DNA from 3 places in the Shewanella sp. FJAT-51649 genome. Region 3 is predicted to be linked to each of the others. Evidence: predicted binding sites of a transcription regulator. Region 3 holds the regulator's gene; each other region holds the start of a gene.
What was found. Region 3 encodes LexA, which represses DNA repair genes until DNA is damaged. Its sites were predicted from a motif close to TACTGTATNNNNATACAGTA; they were not measured.

Region 1 (5,458 bases), 1.6 Mb from region 3:
ATTCGGTGTAACCGCAGAAGGACGTTTCTTCATCAATCTTGAGAGCTGCGTTGTAATCGGCGCCGAAGTTACCCGCGGCTTGAGCGCGACTACGTTGTTCAGCCATCGCAACTTCAAAGCCCGCTTCGTCGACGATAATGTTGCGCTCACGGCATACGTCAGCGGTTAAATCCACTGGGAAGCCGTAGGTATCGTACAGTTTGAAGACGGTTTCACCGTCCAAGGTATCGCCCTGCAATTCGTTTAACGCGCTATCCAGAATACCTAAACCACGCTCAAGCGTACGGGCAAACTGCTCTTCTTCGGCTTTAAGGGCTTTTTCAACAATCACTTGGGTATCGGCAAGACCTTTAGCAGCATCGCCCATCACTTCAATTAACGTCGGAACTAACTTGTAGAAGAAGGCTTCGGTGGCCCCTAACTTGTTACCATGACGCACGGCGCGGCGAATAATACGACGCAACACATAGCCACGACCTTCGTTTGATGGCATCACACCATCGGCAACTAAGAAGGCGCATGAACGGATATGGTCGGCAATAACGCGCAGTGACTTGTTAGTTAAATCAGTCACACCGATGATTTCGGCCGCTTTGGCAATCAAGGCGCGGAAAATATCGATTTCGTAGTTTGAATGAACGCCCTGCATAATCGCAGCAATACGCTCGATGCCCATACCGGTATCAACAGAGGGTTTTGGCAGCGGCAACATTTCACCAGACGCTTGGCGATTGTATTGCATGAATACGATGTTCCAGATTTCAATGAAACGGTCGCCATCTTCTTCTGGGCTACCAGGACGTCCGCCCCAAATGTGGTCGCCGTGGTCGTAGAAAATTTCGGTACATGGACCACAAGGACCCGTATCACCCATTTGCCAGAAGTTATCTGAAGCGTATGGCGCGCCCTTGTTATCGCCGATGCGAATGATGTTCTCAGCGGCAACACCAATCTTTTTATTCCAAATTTCAAAGGCTTCATCGTCTGTTTGGTAAACAGTCACACACAGACGCTCCTTTGGCAGCTTCAAGACTTCAGTCAGGAAGGTCCAACCAAAGTGAATAGCATCTTCTTTGAAGTAATCACCAAAGCTGAAGTTACCCAGCATTTCGAAGAAAGTATGGTGACGCGCGGTGTAACCAACGTTATCTAAATCGTTGTGTTTACCACCCGCACGGACGCAGCGTTGGGCAGTGGTCGCACGTGTATAGCTACGTTTGTCCATGCCAAGAAACACGTCCTTGAACTGGTTCATACCGGCGTTAGTGAATAAAAGCGTGGGATCGTTGCCTGGTACAAGAGAACTACTGTCCACAACTTGGTGACCATTGCTGCGGAAAAATTCGAGGAAAGCACTTCTAAGCGCTGCTGTCGTTTGATACATGAAATCGTCCTGAATTGGGTAAGCATGACCAGCTACACCATAAGGTAGCCGTATTTCTATTTGCCCAGCATTATAAGCAGACTGAGGAAAGACGACCAGCCTTGAATAGCGATATAGGCTTAGGAATCTCATATTTTCGGTGAGTTTGCCGCTAAGACATGGCTTATCACAAAGGCCAAGCGGTAAAGAGGAGTCGATGAGCCGGATCAGCACGTCGGCCGAACGTAAAGGACAATGACCAGACAAGCCAAGGGCGGCGAGTTTATGCCATGACGTTAGTCGTCATTATCTGCCAAAGGGTCGTAATCTAAGGCGTAGGAGACTTGTTCGTAATTAAAGCCTTGGCTCAGTAAAAACCGCACCCGTTTGGCTTTTTCTTTCGCCACTAACTCCCGGGATTGCGAGCCTTTAACCTCGGTGACTTTAGGGGTTACATATTTTTTGATGGCTTTGGCTTTTGCTAACTCAAACCAATCATGCTCATTTGCAGATAAGGCGGCTTCGATACAATCCTTTGAAAGCCCTTTTTGAGCAATGGCTTGACGGATACGAATAGGCCCATGGCCACGGGCAATATGGCTACGAACAAGAAGCTCGGCATAACGCTTATCATTGATAAAACCCGACGCTTCACAATCATCGAGCACGGGATCGATATCAACGACCTCAAAACCTTTTTCGAGCAGTTTGGAGCGGATTTCTTGGCGGGAATAGTCGCGGCGCGCTAACAGCGCGACCGCGATTTGACGGGCTGACTGGCTCAGAATACTTCGCCTGTTTCGAAATCAACATTGCCTTCGCTGTTTTCATCATCAGAAGAAGATGAAGACATAGCGCTTGGGTTACTCAGCAGTAACTCACGCAGTGTTTTATCGATTTCAGCGGCAATTGCTGGGTTTTCAGTCAGATATTTACCGGCATTTGCACGGCCTTGACCAATCTTGTCACCCTTGTAGCTGTACCATGCACCGGCTTTTTCAATCAGTTTATGGGCAACACCTAAATCGACTAACTCACCAGTACGGTTGATACCTTGACCGTAAAGAATTTGGAACTCAGCTTGTTTAAACGGCGCGGCAACCTTGTTTTTAACCACTTTAACGCGCGTCTCGTTACCCACCACTTCATCGCCTTCTTTGATAGCACCAGTACGGCGAATATCGAGACGAACAGAAGCGTAGAACTTCAGCGCGTTACCGCCCGTTGTGGTTTCTGGGTTACCAAACATCACACCAATCTTCATACGAATTTGGTTAATGAAGATTAATAGTGTATTCGATTGCTTGAGGTTACCCGCGAGCTTACGCATCGCTTGGCTCATCATACGCGCCGCTAGGCCCATGTGTGAGTCACCAATTTCACCTTCAATTTCCGCTTTGGGTGTTAATGCCGCAACCGAGTCAACGATGATCACATCTACCGCGCCAGAACGGGTTAACGCATCACAGATCTCAAGGGCTTGTTCGCCGGTATCGGGTTGTGAACACAGTAAGTTATCGATATCTACGCCTAACTTTTTAGCATAGATAGGGTCTAGCGCGTGCTCGGCGTCGATAAAGGCACAGGTTTTACCTTCGCGCTGAGCAGCGGCAATCACTTCTAATGTCAGCGTCGTTTTACCTGATGATTCGGGACCATAGATCTCAACGATACGTCCCATTGGTAAACCGCCAGCCCCTAAGGCGACGTCAAGGGAAAGTGAACCAGTAGAAATAGTCTCAACATCCATAGAGCGGTCTTCGCCCAGCTTCATGATGGAGCCTTTACCAAATTGCTTTTCAATTTGGCTCAATACCGCAGCAAGTGCTTTCTCTTTGTTTGGATCGACCTTCATTCCTGTTCCCTCATCAAGACAGTATCAGTACTGTCAAAAGTGATATTCAATTTAATAAAGCGGGTAATACAAAAAGCGAGGCTCTTTGTCATAATCTGCTGACTAGTATACTGTACAATCATACAGTATCAAGACCTGTGAATGATTTATTTTTCAGTCAGAAAATTTTCCCGTTGAGACAAGCTTTTACCGACTCGTGCTGCAGATTTGTCAGGATATCAGTGAATATCCATGGTTTAAGGGTCAATTTTCAGAAAATTATTGCTAAGATTGGCGTCAATTTATTTTAGACAGTAATAGTGCACATCCACTGATTTTTTATCCCATTACTGTACGACTTATTTCCCCGCTTTGGGCCGGCATAACGGACGAAAACGATTTAATGAATCCTATAGATACCGATGATTTAGAAAAACATACCCCTATGATGCGTCAATATTTGACCATGAAAGCCGAGCATCACGACATGCTGCTGTTTTATCGTATGGGTGACTTCTATGAACTCTTCTATGATGACGCAAAACGAGCCTCTGAATTATTGGGCATTTCCCTTACGGCCCGCGGCAAAAGTGGCGGTGACCCGATCCCGATGGCGGGTATCCCTTACCATGCCGTTGAAGGCTATCTGGCCAAATTGGTTCAAATTGGTCAATCAGTCGCGATCTGTGAGCAGATTGGCGATCCTGCTACCTCAAAAGGCCCAGTTGAGCGAAAAGTGGTGCGCATCGTCACCCCAGGTACTTTGACCGACGAAGCGCTATTGCAGGAGAGACAAGACAATCTGTTAGCCGCGGTTTACCAAGGTAAAGTCGGTTTTGGCTACGCGACCCTCGATGTGTCTTCCGGCCGTTTCGTGATTGCAGAATTAGAGACAAAAGAGTCCCTCGAAGCCGAGCTGCAACGTACCAATCCGGTCGAAATTCTCTATAGCGAAGATTTTGGCGCGATGGAGCTATTGCACCATTTTAAAGGCAAGCGTCGCCGCCCCGAGTGGGAGTTTGATTACGATACCAGCATTAAACTGCTGCTGGCACAATTTGGCACTAAGGATTTGCACGGCTTTGGGATTACCGATGCAAGGCTTTCGCTACAGGCGGCTGGCTGCTTGATGCAATATGTAAAAGACACCCAGCGCACCGCCCTACCCCATATCAATGCCATTACCCGTTTCAATCAAACCGATACGATTGTCTTGGATGCGGCAACGCGCCGTAACCTCGAGCTGACACAAAATTTGAGTGGTGGTCGAGATAACACCCTAGCAGCAGTGCTCGACAATACCGCCACCGCAATGGGCAGCCGGATGTTGCAACGCTGGATCCATCAGCCGCTAAGAGACCATGCCCAGATTTTTGCTCGCCAAACGGCCGTAAATGAGTTGCTCGAGACCACTGTCCATGAGTCATTGCATGAGCAGCTTAAAGCCCTAGGCGATATTGAACGTATCATGGCAAGGCTGGCGCTGCGTACCGCTCGTCCAAGGGATTTTGCCCGCCTACGCCAAGCATTAAACCTATTGCCTCAGTTGCAACATACACTCGCGCAGTTAAGTGCGCCCCATACGGTGAAACTAGGCCAACTCTTAGGTGAGTTTCCCGAAGAGCAACAACTGCTTGAGCGAGCCATTGTCGATAATCCGCCCATGCTTATCCGTGATGGCGGCGTGATCCGTGAAGGCTACAATGCCGAGCTAGATGAATGGCGTGGCTTAAGTGAAGGAGCCACAGATTATCTGGTTCAGCTCGAGGCGCGGGAAAAAGAGCGTACCGGCATTGCCACGTTGAAGGTTGGCTACAACCGAGTGCATGGCTACTACATCGAAGTCAGTCGCCTGCAATCACAACAAGTGCCATTAAATTACCAGCGCCGTCAAACCCTTAAGAATATGGAGCGTTACATCACGCCTGAACTAAAGGAATACGAAGAAAAAGTGCTGTCGAGCCAAGGCAAAGCGCTCGCCCTTGAAAAACAACTTTGGGACGAATTGTTTGATTTAATCCTCCCCAAGTTGCATGAGCTACAAGCCTTTGCCAGAGCCGCAGCCGAACTCGATGTGCTGAGTAACTTTGCCGAACGTGCCGAAACCTTAGGCTATACCTGCCCAGAACTGAGCAGCGAAATCGGAGTAAAAATCGAAGCGGGTCGCCATCCAGTGGTCGAGCGTGTGAGTCAAACGCCTTTTATCGCCAACCCTGTCACCCTGCACAATCAACGCCGGATGTTAATTGTCACCGGTCCAA
Region 2 (5,458 bases), 1.9 Mb from region 3:
CGACAGATCTTTAGTTAATTTCACCGCCAGCACCTGACCGATAGGCAGCTGCTTGTAACGTACTTCAGCGCCAGCAGTGAGGCCCATATTTTCAGTCGAGGTGATGGTGAGCAGACGTTTCTTGGCCTTCAGTAGATCGGGCGCCGACTCTTGCAGGGCAAAACTACTAGGCAGCGCAGTATTGGCATTGGTGCCGGGTAAAAAGTTAATCACGCTGCCCGTGAGTAAGCGTTCGGGGTTTTTGATCCCAGAGAGCGAAATATCCGCGCCTTCAAGCCAAAACAGCCCGTCACTGGTTAACAGGTTAGCGTATTCAGGCTCAAATTTTGCCACCGCAGTCACGCCGGTTGCGGTGAGTTGTTTGCTCTGCAGGGTGCCAATGGTGATGCCGCGATACACAATGCGAGTGCCTTTATCAATCGCGTTGCCATCGTTCATGGTCAGGCTCACTTCAATTCCGCCAAGGGCGCTAGTTTCGGATTCATAGAGGGCAAAACTGTCGCCATTTTGCGCCGCAGGCGCTTTATCATCGGAGCTGAAACTCACGCCGCCAGCTAGAATCGAAGCAAGGCTCTCAGTGTTGACTTTAATGCCCGCTAAACTGGCGTCGACTTTCACGCCGGACACGTTCCAAAAGTGAGAGTTTTTCTTCACTAAACGCGCATATTGCTCTTGGATAAAGGCGCTGATAATGACTCTGGTGTTGCCGTCTAAACGGTAGCTGACCACGCTGCCGACGGGGATCTGACGAAAGAACACAGGCGAGCCTACGTCCAACGAGCCGAGTTTATCGGCCGTCAGTTCAATCATCACCCCTTCAGTACCGATTTGCATCGGTGGTGGTTGACGCTCGGCCTCAAAGAAGGTGGCGGCATTGCCTTTACCGGGCTGAATTGCGATATAGTTGCCCGAAAACAGCGCATCTAAGCCTTCAACACCTGTGATGCTAGCTTTTGGAGTGACTAACCAAAAGAGGGTCTCTTTATTTAAGAAAGGCTTAGCGCGATAGTCCATCATGACTTTGACGTTTACGCCCTTAAGATCCTCATCGATACCAATGTCTTTCACCTTACCGACGGTAAGACCTTGATATTTTACTAGGGTTTTACCCACGTCGATCCCCGTGGCACTGGGGAAGTGGATCTGAATTTCAATGCCCGATTCTTTGATGCTCTTAATGCCCAGCCATGCGCCGAGTGCGAGCGCCACAATTGGGAGCAGCCAAATCGGCGAAAAGAGTTTTTTCTTCACAACTTTTGGCGATTCAATTTGTGTCATCTTGAGGTTCCAATCGATCCCAGAGTAAACGAGTGTCTAAAACTTTTGCGGCAAGTTGAGTCAGTAAAATCACCAATGCAAACGCCGTGGCCGCAGGTGCAGGCTTTGCATCGAGTAATTGCCCCATATTGACGAGGGCAACGGTTAGGGAAATCACAAACAAATCGAGCATCGACCAGCGGCCAATCCACTCAATCACATGAAATCCCACCATGAGTTTCTTTTTTGAAATCGGCAAATTAAAGCTAATGGCACAGAGGTATGTGGCTAAACCGATAATCTTCACCCAAGGCACTAAAATACTGGCAATAAACACGATAATGGCGATGGGCAACATATCCGAATGCACTAAATGGATAATGCCAGAGAAAATCGTATCGTGGCGCACTTGCCCCTGATTGGTGAGCATAGTAATAGGGTATAGGTTAGCGGGAACCAACAAAATGGCGGCGGTGATCAGCAGCGCCCAACTTTTTTGTAAGCTGCTGTAATCGCGCACCTGTAACTCGGCTTCACAGCGGCTGCAATGAGTGCTTTCACTGCTATTGAGCTGCCGGCACACTCGGCACAGACACAGGCCTAAATCTTTCCCCTGTTGTTTCATCTTAGCGGCGCCCCTGCATCAGTAGACTCCACATATGCTCAATATCGTATTCCCGCTGTAAGAACAGGGTGACTAAAAAAAGCATAGTGAAGCAAAAGGTGCCCATTCCGAAGTAAATATCAGAAAAATCAGATAATTGAAATGAAGAAACCAGAAAGCTAATCACATAAATCTCCAGCATAGTCAGCTGGGATAGCAGCCCTTGAAGTTTTAATAACTGTTTGAGGCTGCGACGCCAAAAGGGGCTGCCAAGTCCCCATTTGACAATCAAAATCTGGCTGAGGATCGATAGGATCAATAAACCCGGGCCAATCACGGCGGCGGCGAGCACGGCTAGTCCCACGACCCAATAACCTTGGTCGAACACCGCAAAGGCGCCCTGAAACACTGTTGTGGTGCGAATACTGCCCAAAAAGTGGATTTCGAGTACAGGGAAAAAATTGGCGGGGAAATAGAACACCAGCGCGGTAATGCACAGCGCCAACATGCCGTTTACAGAGCAGTATGGTGTGTCATAAAGTGCGGTACTGCAGCGCGGGCATAACGCCCTAACACCCGTAGGTAGGGCGCGCTTTCGAATGGCCAAGTCGCAGGAACGACAGAGGATTACAGAGTTTTCTGCTGTATTTTCATGCATATAAAAATATTAAATTAGCCCCAAAGCCATTGAGATTGCGCAAATAATCTGTAAACGAGCAGATTATCCAATGAGACATCAAACAGCTTGACCCATCTCGACAACGAAAAGCGCACTCATAATATCAGAATAATCAGAACACTTGCATCACTAGTTCACTTTATGTCATCCTGATTACTGTATATAAAAACAGTGCGAGGGCAGTCATGGCAGTTATTACACAGTTTGTCGTGGTAAGAGAAGGGGTGGAGAAGATGACATTCATATCGAAAAAGGAGGCTGACGCCTACGATAAGATGCTCGACATCGCCGACAACCTCATTCCATTTATTCAAAAAGCGCAGCTCGGAATTGATGAAACCGTGAGCGAACAGCTCGCATTCTATTTTGCTAACAATAAAGATGAGCTGACAAACTTGCTTAAAGGCGTAGTTCAAGTTAATAGTACGCCATCAAAACAAAATGCAGCGAAGAAAGCGCCTAAGAAGGACGACGCTGCCGAATAATTTTTTAGGAAGTCTATGAAACCGCAATTTTATGAGTCACTGAATCGTCAAGCGCTGGCCTTACTCGAGGGCGAGGATGATTTAGTGGCTGCCATGGCTAACTTTTCTGCCTTGCTGAACGATAACCTGACCGAACTCAACTGGGTAGGTTTTTACGTGATGCGTGGTGACCAACTGGTGTTGGGTCCTTTCCAAGGTAAAGTGGCCTGTACCCGTATTCCTATGGGTAAGGGCGTGTGTGGTACCTCCGCGCAAACCAATCAGACGCAGCGTGTCGCCGATGTGCATCAATTTGATGGTCACATTGCCTGCGATTCGGCCAGTAATTCTGAAATTGTTATCCCAGTCCGCGCCGATGGTAAGGTCGTGGCCGTGCTGGATATCGATAGCCCTATTTTTGACCGCTTCGATGAAGAAGACCAAAAGGGCTTGGAATTATTGGTAAAAAGCTTCGAAAACTGCCTATTTGCTTAATTTGCGTACAATAACGCATAATTCATAGTCGCAATCGGTGGCGTGCGCCTTATAATAGCGCATGCACTGATAAGGCTTATTTTGAGCACAGCTGAAATAAGCCTGATAGGTTCAGCCGTGAAAAATTGTTAACTTATATTTTTTAACTTTAGTTAACTCGGCGAGAATGCTAATTTGTACTTTGGCTCATATGTGGGCTTAACCAAGATAAACGACTCGTAAGAAGCTGATTTTTATCACCTCGGATTCGATGTCCCTTTTTAACTGTGGAAGTAATGATGGAATCAACAGATAAGTTGACCGACACCAACGCAATTTTGGCGTATTTGTATGAAACATTTCCTTTGTGCTTTATTGCTGAAGGTGAAACTAAGCCATTAAAAATCGGATTGTTTCAAGATTTGGCTGAAAGGTTGGCTGATGATTCTAAAGTCAGTAAAACTCAACTGCGAGTTGCCTTAAGACGCTACACCAGCAGCTGGCGCTACCTGAAATCGGTAAAAGCCGGTGCACAGCGTGTAGACCTCGACGGTCAACCATGCGGTGAGTTAGAGCAAGAGCATATCGATCATGCTCAAGCTATGTTGAAAGAAAGCCAAGATAAAGCCAAAGCTAAGCGTGCTGCTCAAGCACCTAAAGCGGCACCTGCTGGCAAAGCGCCTGCGAAAAAAGCCCCTAAGAAAGTGGCTGTACCTGCACGTAAGACTGAGCGCCCAGCAAAAGCAGCCCCTAAGGCTGAGCCTGCGGTTAACTTAGTGCAAGCGCAATTGACCGATCTAACCAAGAAGCAACGTGTCAATGTTAAGTTAGGTATGACGCCAGTAGCCGGCGTGATCACCGACATTAACAAAGAGGACATTCATGTTCAGCTGGATAGCGGCTTAACGGTAAAAGTGAAAGCGGAACATATCCTGCTGTAATTATTTAATCAAACGGAGTAACTTGTTGATGCGAAAACTCACTTTGGCTACATCCATTGCCACTGTTTTTGTCGGATTCTCGGCTTGGGCTGTACCACCCACGATTCAAATCAGCGAGTTACCCACTCTCAAGCAGGAAGCGCAGCATAAAGTGGCGAGTAAGCGAGTGACGGATTTATACACTCGTTCCCACTATCACAGATTCGCCTTAGACGATGCGTTTTCGGCGCAGATCTTCGACCGTTACCTGCAACAACTCGATTACCGTCGTAATGTGCTGACGCAAGCCGATGTTGACAGTTTTAAGCCTTATACCAATCAATTCGATGATATGTTGAGTTCGGGCGATCTTGACCCTGCCTACAAGATGTTTGATTTAGTGCAAAAGCGTCGTTACGAAGGTTTTGTGTACGCGCTTTCTCTGCTCGATAAAGAGATGGATTTCACCGTGCCAGGTGATGCCTACGAGTACGACAGAGAAGACGCGGCTTGGCCAAAAGATCAAGCCGAAATCAACGAGCTGTGGCGCCAACGTGTTAAATACGATGCGTTGAATCTGAAACTCACAGGCAAGAAATGGCCTGAGATCGTCGATATTCTGCAAAAGCGTTATAACAACGCCATCAAGCGTCTGACCCAGACCAATAGCGAAGATGTGTTCCAAGCGGTGATGAATGCATTTTCTCGCAGCATCGAGCCACACACTAGCTATTTATCGCCTCGTAATGCTGAGCGTTTCCAAATGGAAATGAACTTAAGCCTCGAAGGGATTGGTGCGCAGTTACAGCTCGAAGACGATTACACTGTCATCAAGAGTTTGATTGCAGGTGGTCCTGCGGCCAGCAGTGAAAAACTGTCACCGGAAGATAAGATCGTCGGTGTCGGCCAAGAAGGCGGTGAGATTGTTGATGTGATCGGCTGGCGATTAGACGATGTGGTCGATCTGATCAAAGGGCCTAAAGGCAGTAAAGTCGTATTACAGATTTTACCTAAGAAGGGCGGCTCTAACGCTAAGCCGTTTAATCTGACCTTAGTGCGC
Region 3 (5,458 bases):
GGCGCAAATCGTGGCATAGGTTTTTTCCCCTTCGGCCATTAGTTCATCATGGCTAAGCGTGGGGAGACTCGCGGGATCGACGCTGGCGGTAGGTTCTGTCGCCGCTTTGGGGGCATCGGTGGTTGCGGGAGGTGGAGTCGTTGCTACTGGTTCGCTACTCGTGCCACCGGATTTATGGGCATCAACGTCTTTGGCTTGCACCGCATCACCCGTGTTATTGCCCCACGCATTACGCTCATAGGTAATCACGGCGGCAATTTCTTGGGTCGTTAATTGTTTGCCAAAGGCTTGCATGGCCGTACCCGCTTTACCATTGAGCACGATTTCAAGATGGCCACTCAGTGGTCCTGTCGCAATGGTGCTGCCTTTGAGGTGTGGGAATACTCCTTGTAAACCTTCACCATTAGGTTGGTGACAGGCCGCGCAGTGACCGAGGTAAACTTGCTCACCCTGAGCCATCAACTCTTCTTTCGTCAGTGTTTGCGATAACGCGGCTTGTGCGGCTTGGGCTGCGGCATTGGCGGCTTGCTTTTGCTCTTCAACCCAAGCATCGAACTCTGCTTCGGGTAATGCCTGCACCACTATCGGCATAAAACCATGGTCTTTACCGCAAAGCTCGGCACATTGGCCACGGTAAATACCGGGTTTGTCGATACGGGTCCACGCCTCGTTGATAAAACCTGGGTTAGCGTCTTTTTTAACGGCAAAGGCGGGCATCCACCATGAGTGGATGACATCCTCTGAGGTCATCAAGAAACGGATTTTGCGATTGATGGGTAATACTAGGGGTTTGTCGACCTCGAGTAAGTAGTGCTCACCCTTGGCTTCACTACCTTCGATTTGAGGTCTTGGGGTTGCGAGAATGCTGTAAAAATCAATGTCTTGATCGAAGTAACTATAATGCCATTTCCATTGAGAGCCCGTAACTTTTACCGTGAGATCGGCATTGCTGGGATCTTCCATGGCAATCAGAGTTTTCGTGGCGGGAATTGCCATTAAGATCAGAATGACAAAAGGAATAATCGTCCACGCGATTTCGACTTTTGTACTCTCATGGAAGTGAGACGCGACCGCGCCCTTGGATTTTCTGTGGTTGATCATGGCATAAATCATCACGCCAAAAACCACTAGGCCTATTGCGCAGCAGATATACAGAATCGTCATGTGAAGGTGATATACCTTGCCACTGATTTCTGTTACGCCAGGGGTCATGTTGAACCGCATGTCCGCTGCGGCCAACGGTGGGGCGAATAGCACCACGAGTAAACAATACAACCATTGCTTCACAAGACTTCTCCTCTGCCAATTGCGAATAGCAACTACAAAGAAGAGCAACACAGTAAGTCTCAACTCTATGCAAACTCTTCAGTTCCCAAAAAAGCTTCTCTGACTTCAACGTGCGTTGGCGGCTTACTTTTGATTAAGTATTGTTACTGCTGGTATTAGCCACACTGGCACATACTGCTGAATAAAACCCATTATTCTCGATTTTTGTGGGCAAGAGATATTCGATAAATCGTCGATATTTTTTGCCTAAACGGGCGATATATTATGCTCGTCTGAATCAAACATACTTGCTGTTTAAAAATTGATCAAGATCACTTCTTTTTCTAATTGTCTGAAAAATTGCCAAAAAAAAGCCCCACATTCACAGGTGAGGCGGCTTTCAAGGCTAAATACGCAGTGCAAAAATTTTAATGAACAGAGCTAAAAAAACTACCTTGGGCAAAGTGAGCGGGTTGCTTGAGTGTCGCGTCCGTAGTCGAGTGATTTACAACACCTTCGAGCACGATTCCCATGGCGCGGGCACTCTTGGCCACAATTTGCAAACGACGATTGTCGCGGGCATCGAGTGAGTGGATCCAAGTAATTACTGCGCTTGAAGTGCCACTGGTTAAGGCTTTTTCCATTGCCCACAGGGTTTCGACTTCATCTTTCGCATGGACTAAGAGAACGCGATCCATACGCACGCCAGCGCTGGCCAGTAACTGTTTGTAGCCAATACTAGGAGGGTTGATGAGCACAACCCAGCGGCCTTGTTGGCTCAGTTGTGCTAACTGCTTGCTAAGCTGCATCAGCTCTTGGCGCCCTTGGCTCTCTGTAGGCATAGTGATGATAGGCGTATGCTGCCAGTCAGTATCGGTTTCGCGTACCGCATCGAGCCATAAACCGGGGTGACGCGGGGCATTACCTAGTAGTTTGTTCATAGCCAATCTCCATTGCGGATCACCCCTACGGCGAGCCCTTCTATTGTTAGACTTTGGAAACTTAAATCGACTTTAATTGGGGAGTAATCTTCATTCTCCGCATGTAGATAAACTAGATTCCCTTTCTTTTCAAAGCGTTTAACTGTTACATCATCGTCAACGCGAGCAACAACTACTTGGCCATTGCGCGCTTGCTGTACTTTATGAACGGCGAGCAGATCCCCCTCGAGGATACCGATGTTCTTCATACTGTCGCCTCTGACACGCAGTAAGAAATCGGCGGCAGGGTGGAACATGCTAGGGTCGACTTGGTAATACTGTTCGACATGCTCTTGGGCGAGGATAGGTTCGCCAGCAGCCACTTGGCCAATCAGTGGTAAGCCTGATTCGCTGTTATCTTCTTCCTCAACTGGGAGGCGGATCCCGCGGGAAGTACCAGGCATGATCTCGATGCAGCCTTTTTTCGCCAATGCCTTAAGGTGTTCCTCGGCGGCATTTGCACTTTTAAAACCCAAACGGGTGGCGATTTCGGCCCGGGTGGGTGGCATGCCAGTCTCGGCAATATTACGTTTAATCAGCTCTAAAATTTCGGCTTGGCGTGGCGTCAACGGTCTCATGTTCTTTCCTGTTTTTCTATACAGTTACTGTTAGTATATACAGTATTATTCGTAGTGCAAGTATTAACCACTTTTTAACGCGATTGGAGAGTATTAGCGAATGTTCCCTAGAATCTGGTATTCTATGGGGCTAATGAACGTACTTACATTGCATAAGAATAATGCCTAAACAAGACTCTCTTTGGTTGAAATCATTACGCTGGATCCAAAAACACTTAGTGCACACTATTGTTGTGCCGCAGGATCCCTTTGCCGATCTGAATCTGGACGCCTCCAGACCGCTTGCTTATGTAATGAAAACAGAATCCCTGAGTGATATTGCTGCGTTAAGCGAAATCACCACTAAGCTGGGTTTGCCAAGCCCTTACGAGCCGCTCGTGGTAAATGGCGTTGTTGCGCCCCGCGTAGTTTGCCTCGAAGGGCGTAAGCCTTTGTTTGGCGAACGTGCTAGTAATGAGCCATTCCTCGAATGTTTTATGCGTTTGTTGGCCGTACATAAAGAAAAGCCTGAGTTAGATATTCAGCTGGTGCCTGTGAGCCTGTATTGGGGCCGTACTCCGGGTAAAGAAGACGACACCATGAAGGCGGCTGTACTTGAGCGTGAAAACCCAACTTGGTTACGTAAGTGCCTGATGATCCTATTTTTAGGCCGCCACAACTTTGTTCAGTTTTCTAATGCCGTATCGCTGCGTTACATGGCCGACGAACACGGCACCGATATGGGGATTGCCCATAAGTTAGCGCGGGTGGCGAGAGTGCATTTCCGCCGCCAGCGCAAGGTGATGACAGGACCTGTGCTGCCTAATCGTCAGGCGATGTTCCACTCCCTGTTGAAATCCGAATCCTTACGCAAGGCGATTCAAGAAGAAGCGGCGAGTAAGAAGATTTCCGAAACCCAAGCTCGTGAAACAGCAATTGAATATCTTGATGAAATTGCAGCGAATTATTCCGATAGCTTAGTGCGTATTGCCGAGCGTTTCTTAACTTGGTTATGGAACAAGCTCTACAGCGGTATCAATATCAAAGGTGCTGAGCAAATCCGCCAGCTTCACCATGATGGTCACGAGATTGTGTATGTACCTTGCCATCGCAGCCATATGGATTACCTGCTGTTATCCTACATTTTGTATTACCAAGGCATGGTGCCACCGCATATTGCGGCGGGGATTAACCTAAACTTCTGGCCAGCTGGGCCGCTGTTCCGCCGTGGCGGTGCTTTCTTTATTCGCCGTAGTTTTAACGGCAATAAACTCTATACGGCCGTGTTCCGTGAATACCTCGATCAGCTGTTTGCTAAGGGATATTCGGTGGAGTATTTCTCTGAGGGTGGTCGTTCTCGTACCGGTCGTTTGTTGGCGCCTAAAACGGGCATGATCGCCATGACGATCAACAGTGTGCTGCGTGGCATCGAACGCCCTGTCACCTTAGTGCCTGTGTATTTAGGTTATGATCACGTGATGGAAGTGGCGACTTATCACAAAGAGTTGAGTGGTAAGAAAAAACAGAAAGAATCTGTATGGCAAGTCTTTGGTGCTATTCGTAAATTAGGTAATTTTGGCCAAGGTTATGTCAACTTTGGTGAGCCGATTACACTGCAAAACTTCTTGAATGAAACAGCGCCTAACTGGCGCACTGAAGTGGCCGACGATCCCGAACAAAAACCGACTTGGTTAACCCCAGCGGTCAACGTGTTAGCGAATCGTGTGATGACCCGCATTAACGATGCCGCCGCCGCCAGTTCTATCACCTTGACCAGCTTAGTGCTGCTGGCGTCGGAACAAAATGCCCTAGAGCGTTGCTTGCTCGAGCGTCAGTTAGATTTGTATCTAACTCTGCTTAAGCGTGTGCCTTACACTTCGTTTACGTCGGTGGCCGAAGGTGATGGCAAGCACTTAGTGCAGCAAGGATTAGAGCTGAATAAGTTCTCCATCCACGCCGATCCTCTGGGTGAGATAGTCTCTATTGATGCGAATCAAGCGATTTCAATGACTTACTATCGTAACAATATCATCCACTTGTTTATCATTCCGTCGTTGATTGCCAGCTGCTTAACCAACAATAAGCAGATTTCAAGAGCCCATATCCTAGGGATTGTGAGTGACTTTTATCCGCTACTGAAGGCGGAGTTATTCATGGGTATCAAGGACCTCCCAAGTTATGTGAATCAAGTGCTGGATCTGTTTATTGAACAGGGCTTAGTGCAGGAAAGCGATACGCTGTCGGTGGTGACCGAGCACACTAGCCAAATGTTGTTGCTGGCCGGAAGCGTTAGCGAGACTTTGCAACGCTATGCGATTATCTTCAATCTGCTGGCCCACAGACCTAAGATGGAGCGTTCGGAGCTGGAGTCTGAAAGCCATCTGCTTGCCCAACGTTTAGGGGCGCTGCATGGAATTACTGCACCAGAATTCTACGACAAGAAACTCTATAACACCTTGAGTGTTAAGCTTAAAGAGTTGGGTTATTTCTCCGAGAAGGAAGATAAATCCGACGTTGAGCGCATTCGCGATCAAGCCAATAGCTTACTTCGAGCCTCAGTGAGACAAACCATAGTGGCGAGTGTGACCGCGGAGCATATCGTTTAATGGCTAACCATATGAATGCGGCGAAGAATAAGCCGGTGGGCAAGTCTTT

Region 1: recA (recombinase RecA) is a predicted target of LexA. The motif match lies at 3,327-3,346, and genes of this name have one in related genera.
Region 2: K0H59_RS12130 (YebG family protein) is a predicted target of LexA. The motif match lies at 2,695-2,714, and genes of this name have one in related genera.

What each region holds. Positions count from the first base shown of each region.
Region 1 covers NZ_CP080411.1:1,345,030-1,350,487, reverse strand. Annotated here, with positions in the region: gene alaS (alanine--tRNA ligase) at 1-1,384, opposite strand, end outside; gene K0H59_RS06055 (regulatory protein RecX) at 1,660-2,127, opposite strand; gene recA (recombinase RecA) at 2,145-3,218, opposite strand; gene mutS (DNA mismatch repair protein MutS) at 3,601-5,458, shown strand, end outside.
Region 2 covers NZ_CP080411.1:2,729,529-2,734,986, reverse strand. Annotated here, with positions in the region: gene K0H59_RS12145 (PqiB family protein) at 1-1,278, opposite strand, end outside; gene K0H59_RS12140 (paraquat-inducible protein A) at 1,265-1,882, opposite strand; gene K0H59_RS12135 (paraquat-inducible protein A) at 1,884-2,519, opposite strand; gene K0H59_RS12130 (YebG family protein) at 2,726-3,025, shown strand; gene K0H59_RS12125 (GAF domain-containing protein) at 3,041-3,499, shown strand; gene proQ (RNA chaperone ProQ) at 3,778-4,419, shown strand; gene prc (carboxy terminal-processing peptidase) at 4,448-5,458, shown strand, end outside.
Region 3 covers NZ_CP080411.1:4,596,936-4,602,393, reverse strand. Annotated here, with positions in the region: gene coxB (cytochrome c oxidase subunit II) at 1-1,287, opposite strand, end outside; gene K0H59_RS20130 (cell division inhibitor SulA) at 1,695-2,207, opposite strand; gene lexA (transcriptional repressor LexA) at 2,204-2,824, opposite strand; gene plsB (glycerol-3-phosphate 1-O-acyltransferase PlsB) at 2,986-5,409, shown strand; gene mtr (tryptophan permease) at 5,409-5,458, shown strand, end outside.